2 regions of the Variovorax sp. OK605 genome follow, and region 1 is predicted to be linked to the other one. Evidence: predicted binding sites of a transcription regulator. Region 1 holds the regulator's gene; the other holds the start of a gene.

Region 1 (4,413 bases):
CTCGCCGCCCGGTAGCTCGGGCAGCGAGGTGCTGGGCGCGGCGACGATGCCGCCGGTGGGCTCATAGGTGAGCGCCTTGAGCGTGAGCAGCGAGCGCATCACCGGTTCACGAAATTCGCCCTGGTAGCCGCAGCGGCCGGTCCAGCCGTTCCACTCGGCCACGGTGCGCGCCAGCAGCGCGTTGGCGTCGCGCGTCACCGGCGGTGTCAGGTGCGAGGGAAACCATTCGAGGCTGAACGCAATCGACTGCCCTGCTGACACGGTGAAGTCGGCGCAGCTCGCGAAGTTCTCGTTGACCAGCGGCACGCCGGAGCTGATGCGCACCGCGTCGGGCCCGGCCGTGGCGTAGATGGCGCCGTCGCGCCGCTCCATCCACGGGCACCACTCGCCGTAGTTGAAGCGGATGCGGAACTCGGTGTGCATGGCCACGCTGCCGCGCACGCCCTGCACGATGCGCACCACCTCGTGCGTGCCGTCCACGGCGGGGCGCGGCATGAAGTCGGTGACAGTGGCGGTGCCCCTGGCCGTGTGGATGGTGGTTTCGAGCACCACCGTGTCGGGCAGGTAGCGCCGCGTGACGCGCGCCTTGCGCCCGTCTGCACCGCGCGCGCACATCGTCCAGTGGCCGTTGCGCTTGTCGCCCAGCAGGCTGGCGAACATGGCTGCGGAATCGAAGCGCGGCAGGCACAGCCATTCGATGTCGCCCTCGCGGTGGACCAGCGCCGCGCTGTGGGTGGAGCTGATGAGCGCGTAGTCGCCGATGGGGCGTGCCGCGTGCAGCCTGGGGGGTGTTTTTTTGGAAGGCTTTGGCAAGGAAGCAAGCCTTGCCGCTCCCACGGCGCTCGGTTGCCAGCAAGGGACGCAGCTCGTTGACAGACAACGTCTATTCGGCGCTCGGAGATTTTTCGCGGTTGCTTCGCAAATCTTCGTTGCCCAGTGAGGACGTGACCATTGTTATGTGCTCTCCATCGCATCCGCAGACTGCGCCGACCACTTTTCCCTGCAAGGAAGTCGTCGATGTCGCGCACGCTCTCGGTCCAGTCTTGGCGGGTTGACCTCCCTGCGCCTTGGTCTGCAGGGCACACCGGGCATCCACATCAGATCCTGCGTGGATGGAGACGGTCTGTGGATCGAAGCGGGCGAGGCTCCCGCCCTCTACCCCGTTGAAGAAGGCGTTCCGGCGCATCTGCGCGCACTGGCCGAAGCGCTGAAGCCCGCGCGATTGGAGAGGCTCTGGATGGTGAGCTTTCCACCCAACCTCTCTCGCGACGACATCTTCACTCCTCGAACCTCGGCACGCTGGCTCACGCGCTTCGACGCGGACAGCGATTGGGGCGGGCTCGTCGACGGCGAACCGCCCAAGCGGCCGGAGCCTTGGGCTCCGTCGCGCAGCCGCTCGAGTGCATACGCAGGTGCCGCCTGCCCCCGCAGCGGCAACTGGCAGGCCCCGCGCTTGAACAACCAGATTGAATATGTCGAGCGCGGCAAGCCCATGCCGGGTCCGGCGAACACACCGGCAGGCGCCGTGGTGTGGTATCTGCAGGACGACAAGTCCAAACCCTAGAGCAGATCCTTCAGCTTCGCCCGCAGCCGGCTGATCGCCTGGCTGTGCAACTGGCACACGCGCGACTGGCTCACCTCCAGGATGGCGCCGATCTCGCGCAGGTTCAGTTCTTCGTCGTAGTACAGGTTCAGCAGCAGCTGGTCGCGCTCGGGCAGCGCCGAGATGGCGTCCACCAGCTGGTGGCGAAAGCCGCTTTCCAGCAACTGCTCCAACGGGTCGTCGCTGCCGCGGCGGTCCTGGCGTGCGTCCTGCGCGTGAATGTCCAGGAAGGGGTTGTCGGGCTCGTCCTTGGAGAAGTCTTCCACGTAGAGCAGCTGGCAGCCCTGGATCTCCTGCAGCAGCGACTGGTAGGCGTCCAGGTCGATCTTCAGTTCCTTGGCGATCTCGCCCTCGCTGGGCTGGCGCCCGAGCTTGTGGCCCAGTGCCTGGATGGCCTTCTCGACGCTGCGCGCCTGCTGGCGCAGGCCGCGCGAGCCCCAGTCGTTGGCGCGCAGCTCGTCGAGCATGGCGCCGCGGATGCGCTGGCTGACGAAGGTCTCGAACTGCGCGCCGCGGTTGTCCTGGTAGCGGCTGGACGCGTCCAGCAGGCCCAGCATGCCGGCCTGGATGAGGTCGTCCAGCTCCACGCTGGCGGGCAGCTTGGACATCATCTGCAGCGCGATTCGGCGCACCAGCGGTTGATGCTGCGCCAGCAGGTGCGATTTCTCGATGGTTCCCTGTGCGGTGTACACGGCCGTCCTTTTTTTTCCGTTGTTCCGGGTCGGCGGCTCAGGCGGCCAGCGGCATCGCCATGCGCCACGGCCAGCGGCTCGTGTCGTCGGCCGCGCGGCGGAAGTCCACGGCGGCCGGGCTGGCCGGAAAGGCCTCGGCGATGGTCTGCTTCAGCCGCCATGCGTCGGCAATGCGCGGATCGAAGCGCACCATGCCCGCGGGCTGCAGCGACAGCGCCAGGTAGCGGCTGCCGGCATTGGCGAGGTTGTTCATGATCTGCTGCGCGGCTGCGATGTCGACCACGCCGTTGATGAGAAAACGCAACTGCTTCAGCCCGTGCGCGTAGTGCAGGTTCTTGATGCCCGCGTAGGCGGAGGTGACCGACGCCGGATGCGGCTTGAGCACCAGCAGCAGGTCGTCCGCGGCCTGCGCGAGCGGCGACAGCCGGCCCTCGCGGTCGAAGGCCGCGTCGACGATGACCACGCCGTCGTGCCACAGCGCGCGCGGGTCGGTCGCGGCATGCGCGACGCCGGGCGGCGCCGGCAGCACGTGCACGCCGCTCGCAGACTCGACCTCGGCGCTGCCGAGCGTCAGGCGCTGCTCGGCCACGTCGGCGAGGTTGCCGAGCGGGTCCATGGCCCAGACATCGCAGGCCGAGCCTTCCTTCGGGCAGTGCTCGTCCAGCAGCAGCACGCGCCTTCCCTGCTGCACCAGCGCCACGCCCAGGTTCATGGCGGTCGTGGTGCCCCCGGCGCCCTGCCCCATGCCCGCCACGGCGATCACGCGCGTGGGCGTCGGCGCCAGCAGGCGCCGCAGTCCGTCCGCCTGATCGGCAACCAGCTTGCTCATTGCGTTCTCCTCACCCCAGCTGTTCCATTTCGCGCGGTGCCTGCACCGGCGCGGTCGATTCCGTTCCCAGCGCTTCCAGCAGCAGGAAGAGCTTGCCCACGCCCGCATACAGCGCGCCGCCGCTCATGGCGCGGCCGTTGCGCACCGCACGCCCGGTGAGCTGGCCCAACAGCGCACGCGCGCGGTCGGCCCATTCGCCGTCGGCCTGCAGCAGGCGCCACACGGTGGTGGTCATCTGGCCCGCCACCAGCAGCCGCTTCATGTTGTCGGGGTCGCCCAGCTCGCCGATGCCGCCGACCATCTGCACGCCTTCGCGCAGCAGGCGGAAGCACGGCTCGGCGTCGTTGGCCCAGCCCTGCCATTGCGCGAGCTGCGCGACCGGCACTTCGGCGCCAATGTTCGACAGCGCATAGCTCTGCGCCAGCACGTTGCCGCTGCGCGCGTCGAGCACGCGCATGGCCACGCAGCGCAGCGCGGGCATGGCGTCGCGCTCCACACCGGCCGCCGCGGCGGCGCTGTTGAAGCGCAGCACCACGTCCACATGCGCCTCGCACTGCACGGCGGGCTTGCCGCGGTACTGCACGGGCCGGCCTTCGCCGAACTCGAAGTCGATGCGGGCGAGCGTGTCGGGCGTGCCGGTGCGTGCGTCGATCACGGCGGTGGAGCCCGGCGCGCGCGACAGCCAGCGCTGCCCGGCGGCCTGCCACTGCACCATGGCCTCGATGCCCGGCAGGCGCGTGAGCACATGCACCAGCGCCTTGCCGCCGAAATCCTGCTGGCGCAGCCAGGGCGCCTGGCGTGCGCCCGGCTTGCGAGACGGGTCCTTCATGCCGCGCGTGGCGGCGGTGGCGAGCCACTGGTTGGGTGCCGCGAGCGGCAGGCCCGTGCGGTCCGACAGCAGCAGGCTGCCGTGGCATTCGTAGGCGTCGCCGCCTTCGTTCGAACGCAGGCCGACCTGGCCCGACAGCGCGAGCACGTGGGTTTCGCAACCTGCGGCCACTTCGCTGCGCGCATGCACGGCCAGGTCCTGCAGCACGGCCTTCTGGCCGATCTCTTCGTCGCCCGACTGGCGCCAGAGGGCGCGTGCGCGCTCGAAACCGATCTGCGCGCCGGCCAGCGCGCTGGCGGTGGTGGCGAGTTCCTGCGCGTCGTGCGCCATGGCACGGATCAGGTTCTGGTACTTCAGGCGCATGCGGTCTGTTTCGCCTTGCGCCTGCACCACCTGCGCGGACGGGCCGGCGGCGGCCGATTCTTCCTGCAGGTCGCTCTCGGCGGGCACGAACAGCGCG
Region 2 (4,413 bases), on a different contig from region 1:
CCCGCCGCCACGAGGGCCGGCCGCGCCGGGGGCGGGCCGCCCCCCCGCCGGCGCGCGGTCTAACCCCCACCGAGCCCGCTCGCTTCGGGTCGTTGTTTTTACGAGCCGGTCGGCGAGGTTCTAAGCCCCGCAAGTACTGGAGCCGCGGGTACCCTCCGGGGGGGCGCCTTATCACCCGTTTTTACGGGTCTCGGTCGCTTTATTCTTCAGTGCGTGCCCTTGCAATCGCTGACCTCGAGCAGGGCGTGAGAGTGGCGGAGATGCTGCTCGAACGAAAATTAGGCATGAGTTACGAACACGAAGGCAACTTGACGGTCGGTATTGGGTGGACCTGACGGCTCTTCCTGCAATGCGAGCGTCCCGTAGACCTGAGCAATGACCCAGAAATCTTGAAGGGTTGGCAAGGACTACCAGGATTTTTCGAACTCACGAGAGGGGATATCCTTCAGCCCCATGCTCAAGACCCTCACCAAGAACGTTCTACACCCGATGTGGGCGCCTGTGCGCCGCCGCATCGATGCCCGCGTTGACAGCAAAATCGCCGCCGCGCTTGAGCACCACCAATCCCAGATCGATGCGCTGCGCTTTGAGCTTAAGAACTCGCGCTACTCGACGTTCTCCCCGAACCCAAGCTTCGACCAGGTGCCGGCAGAAACGCCTTTCCTCCAGTATTCCAACTGCCAGGCTGCCGACTTCTACCACCCGCGCTTCATCCAACTGTGCAAGCTGATCGATGAGCGGCCTCGGTTCCACCGCAAGCAATGGGAATGGGTGTTCGTGCTGCACAAGCTGCTGGAGTCGGGTGCTGTCCAGTCGGGGTCTCGTGGCCTCGTGTTCGGCGTGGGGCGGGAGCCGCTGCCCGCAGTGTTCGCCTCGCTCGGTGCCAACATCACGGCGACCGACGCCCCGTTGGATCTGGCAACCACTTCCTCATGGACATCGACCAATCAACACAGCGCGGCGCTTGAGGGGCTGAGCTACCCGGCAATCGTGCCCGACGAAAAGCTGGCGCAGCATGTGACGCACGCCTACTGCGACATGAACGCCATCGGGCCGGAGTTCACGGGCTACGACTTCAATTGGTCATCCTGCTGCTTCGAGCATCTGGGCTCCCTGGATGCCGGACTACAGTTCGTGGTCAATGCGGTGGAGACGACCTTGAAGCCTGGCGGCGTAGCCGTACACACCACCGAGTTCAATGCCTCCTCAAACGATAGGACCGTAGAGAGCGGCGATACCGTGATCTATCGGCGCCGCGACATGGAAGCGCTGGTGCAACGGCTGCGGGACCGTGGGCACGATGTCGAGGAGTTCAGGATAGGGCCGTTCGCGCACGCCCTCGACTTTCATGTCGATGTGCCGCCTTACTCCGGCGATGTCCACCTTAAGCTGTTACTTGCTGGCCACACATGCACATCGGTGGGCATCGTGGTGCGACGCGGTACCTGACTTGTGGGGTGTCGCCTGTTATCGCCGCAACTCACCCAGTGCACGCCGACTTCGAGCTTCTTTGTGCATGCTTACCGGTGTCGCGCGAAGGACGCGCGTGACCATTGCGGCGAGGAAGCGGCTTGCAGCGAGTTCATTCGGTATTTTTTCTTCCAGAATCTTTACTTTAGGCAGAGTTGAGATTGCGCGGTCGACATCGTCGGCGTCGAGCTCAACGGCCGGCGCAACCTCCTCTCCGGCTTCGGGCCCGGGTTCCGGCACGACGGCCGCTGGTGCCTCTTCGCCGGTGTAAGGGGTCGCGACCTCGTTCGAGTACTCCATCAAGAGGAGGCAGGTGGCGTGGTATGCGTCGTCCTCTAGTCCGAGCTTGCCGAGCAGGTCGAACAACCATTCGGCTGGCCGTGTGCGACAGCGGGCGTGCGCCTTCGTCGTGAGGTACCTCCAGGCTCGTGCCGAAGAGAACTTGCCCCAGTCCGGGCAGGTCGAAGCGGCGTTGCTCTTCTGGGTGCGGCGCGTGTCCGGGATGGCCCCGTTCAGCGGAGTCCGTCCGCGGACGACCACTGCGCTGAGTAACAGCTGCGCCATTCCAGTTCCCCGGCGGTGATTGGGGATGACGAAGTCGATCAAGCTGGAAGGAAGTGCGGCACGCACAGGAGATTGCGGCACATGCGCGCGCCAGCCCCTTCACTTTTCCTCCCCCCTGCCGATAGTCCTCTATCCACCACACAACAAGAGGATTCACATGCTGACTGCCATCGGTGCTTCGAGCACCTCCGCGAGCGGAAGCGGCACGGCCGCGGAGGTCGCGAAGATCACGCGCCAGATCACCGCGACGCAAAAGCAGATCACGGCCACGCAGAAGACGCTGGTCGAAACGCCCGAGGGCGATGCGCGCAAGGCGGTCGAGCAGCAGCTGCAATCGCTCACGACCCAGCTCGCCATGCTGCAGGCACAGCTGAAGGCCGTGCAGGCCGCGGCCCTGCAGAAAAGCGCGGAGGCCAAGGAGGTCAAGGCGGTGGAACAGGGCGCTTCGCCCTCGAACGCCTTCCGCACCAACGCCAACGGCGTGCCCATCGGCGGCACGCTGAACGTCGAGGCCTGAGCCCGGCGCGGCCTTGCCGCGTCAGTTGCGTTCGGGCCACCGGTGCCGGGTACCGCCCGAGCGCCGGTCGGCCTTCTCGGCGATCGTGCCCTGCGCGATCAGTTCGTCCCCGCGCTGCTCCAGGTGGCGCAGGCACTGCAGAAGAATGTCCAGGTGCGCCGGCTCGATGCCTTCGAGCAGGCCGGTGTTCAGCCCCGCAATGCGCGGAAACAGCTGGCCGAAGAGCTGCAGGCCCGAGTCGCTCAGGCGCACGTGCACCTCGCGCCGGTCCTCGGCGTCCTGGCGCCGTTCCACCAGCTTCTTCTCGACCAGGCTGCGCAGCCCGCGCGAAGTGCGCACGCGGTCGAGGTTGAGGTGCGTGGCCAGCGTGGACGACGTCATCTCGCCCTCCTGCGCGAGCGTGGCGATCATTCCCCACTCGCGGCGCGTGATGCCGAAACCTCCTTCGACCAGCCGCGTCGCCATGCCGCTGCCCGCGCGCATGGCGCGCGCAAGGCGGTAAAGAAGCAGGTCGGTCAGTGCGCTTGGCGCGCGCAACGCGGCGGCGTTGGGGAAGGCTTGCATACGGATGGATTAATGAAGGCGGCGAATGTGGTCGGTTCGCCTCGGCGCACAAGTGATGGATTAGATCAACTGTTTGCTGCGTACGTATAACTCCGTCACAAATTTGCACGAACAGCAACAACTTGGCGGTGCTCGATTCTCGCCGCGAAGACGCCGCGCAACTCGCGCGTGCCCACCCACTACAACTGCCCGCAGGAGACTCCATGCCCGCATTCTTTTCACGGCGAAAGCTCATGGCATGGGGCGTTGCCCTGTCCGCCTGCGCACCGCTGATGCACACCGCCCACGCGCAGACGCCCGCGCTCGACGGACCGCTGGCCCTCGTGGTCGGCTACGCGCCCGGCGGCAGCACCGACCGCATGGCGCGCCTGATCGCCGAACGCCTCGCCCCCAAGCTCGGCGTGAAGGTGACGGTCGAAAACCGCCCCGGTGAAGGCGGCCGGCTCGCGGCCAAGGAAGTGAAGCGCACGCCCGCGGGCCAGAACGCGCTGATGCTGGGCAACCCCGCCGTGATGGTGGTGGCGCCGCTGGTGTTCAAGGACGCGGGCTACGACCCCGACAAGGACTTCGTGCCCGTCTCGCAGGTCAGCAGCTACGACTTCGCGCTGGCCGTGGGCACCAAGCTGCAGCTCGACCGCGCGATGTTCCTCGTGGGCCGGCTCTGGGCGCATCCGGAAGAGGCCGTGTTCGGCGTGCCCGCCACCGGCAGCCTGCCTCACTTCTTCGGCCTGATGGTGGGCGACGCACTCAGCGTGCAGCCGCAGATCAAGGGCTACGGTGGCTCGGCGCCGCTGACGGCCGACCTGATCGGCGGCAACCTGCCGATCGCCATCGACACGCTCGACTCGGTCTATCCGCAGCACGTGGCCGGCAAGATCCGAATCCTGGCGGTGTCGGGCAAGAAGCGCGCAAGCTTCGCGCCCAACATCCCGACCTTCCGCGAAGCCGGCATGAAGATCGATGCCGATGGCTGGAACACCTTCTTCGCGCCCAGCACCATGGCACCCGCGAAGGTGCAACTGCTGTCCAGTGCAATCCACGACGTCATGAAGGACCCGGGGCTGCAGAAGGCGGCCGACGCGCTCTACATCACGCCAGTGGTCAGCACCGCGGCCGAAACCGCGCAGATGCTCAAGACCTACCGCCAGCAATGGGAGCCGGTGGTGCGCCGCTCGGGCTTCCAGCCATAGCTCAGACTCGCCCCCCAGGCTTCGCGCGCTTCGCGTCGCTTCTCCAACCCCCTGCTGGGGGCAACACCGGCGGCCCGGCAAAGCCGGTTCCGCGGTGTTCCTGGCCTT

What was found. Region 1 encodes FliA, which starts transcription of late flagellar genes. Its sites were predicted from a motif close to CTAAAGTTTNNNNNNNNNNNGCCGNTA; they were not measured.
Region 2: the regulator FliA is predicted to act here: its motif matches at 2,132-2,158, upstream of BM013_RS31785 (FlxA-like family protein).

The regions. Positions count from the first base shown of each region.
Region 1 is NZ_FOWL01000012.1:22,895-27,307, forward strand. It holds gene BM013_RS27745 (glycoside hydrolase family 15 protein) at 1-813, opposite strand, end outside; gene BM013_RS27750 (type VI immunity family protein) at 1,052-1,564, shown strand; gene BM013_RS27755 (RNA polymerase sigma factor FliA) at 1,561-2,295, opposite strand; gene BM013_RS27760 (MinD/ParA family ATP-binding protein) at 2,333-3,124, opposite strand; gene flhF (flagellar biosynthesis GTPase FlhF) at 3,135-4,413, opposite strand, start outside.
Region 2 is NZ_FOWL01000016.1:156,982-161,394, forward strand. It holds gene BM013_RS31775 (class I SAM-dependent methyltransferase) at 454-1,449, shown strand; gene BM013_RS31780 (hypothetical protein) at 1,468-2,076, opposite strand; gene BM013_RS31785 (FlxA-like family protein) at 2,192-2,551, shown strand; gene BM013_RS31790 (MarR family winged helix-turn-helix transcriptional regulator) at 2,573-3,115, opposite strand; gene BM013_RS31795 (tripartite tricarboxylate transporter substrate-binding protein) at 3,319-4,305, shown strand.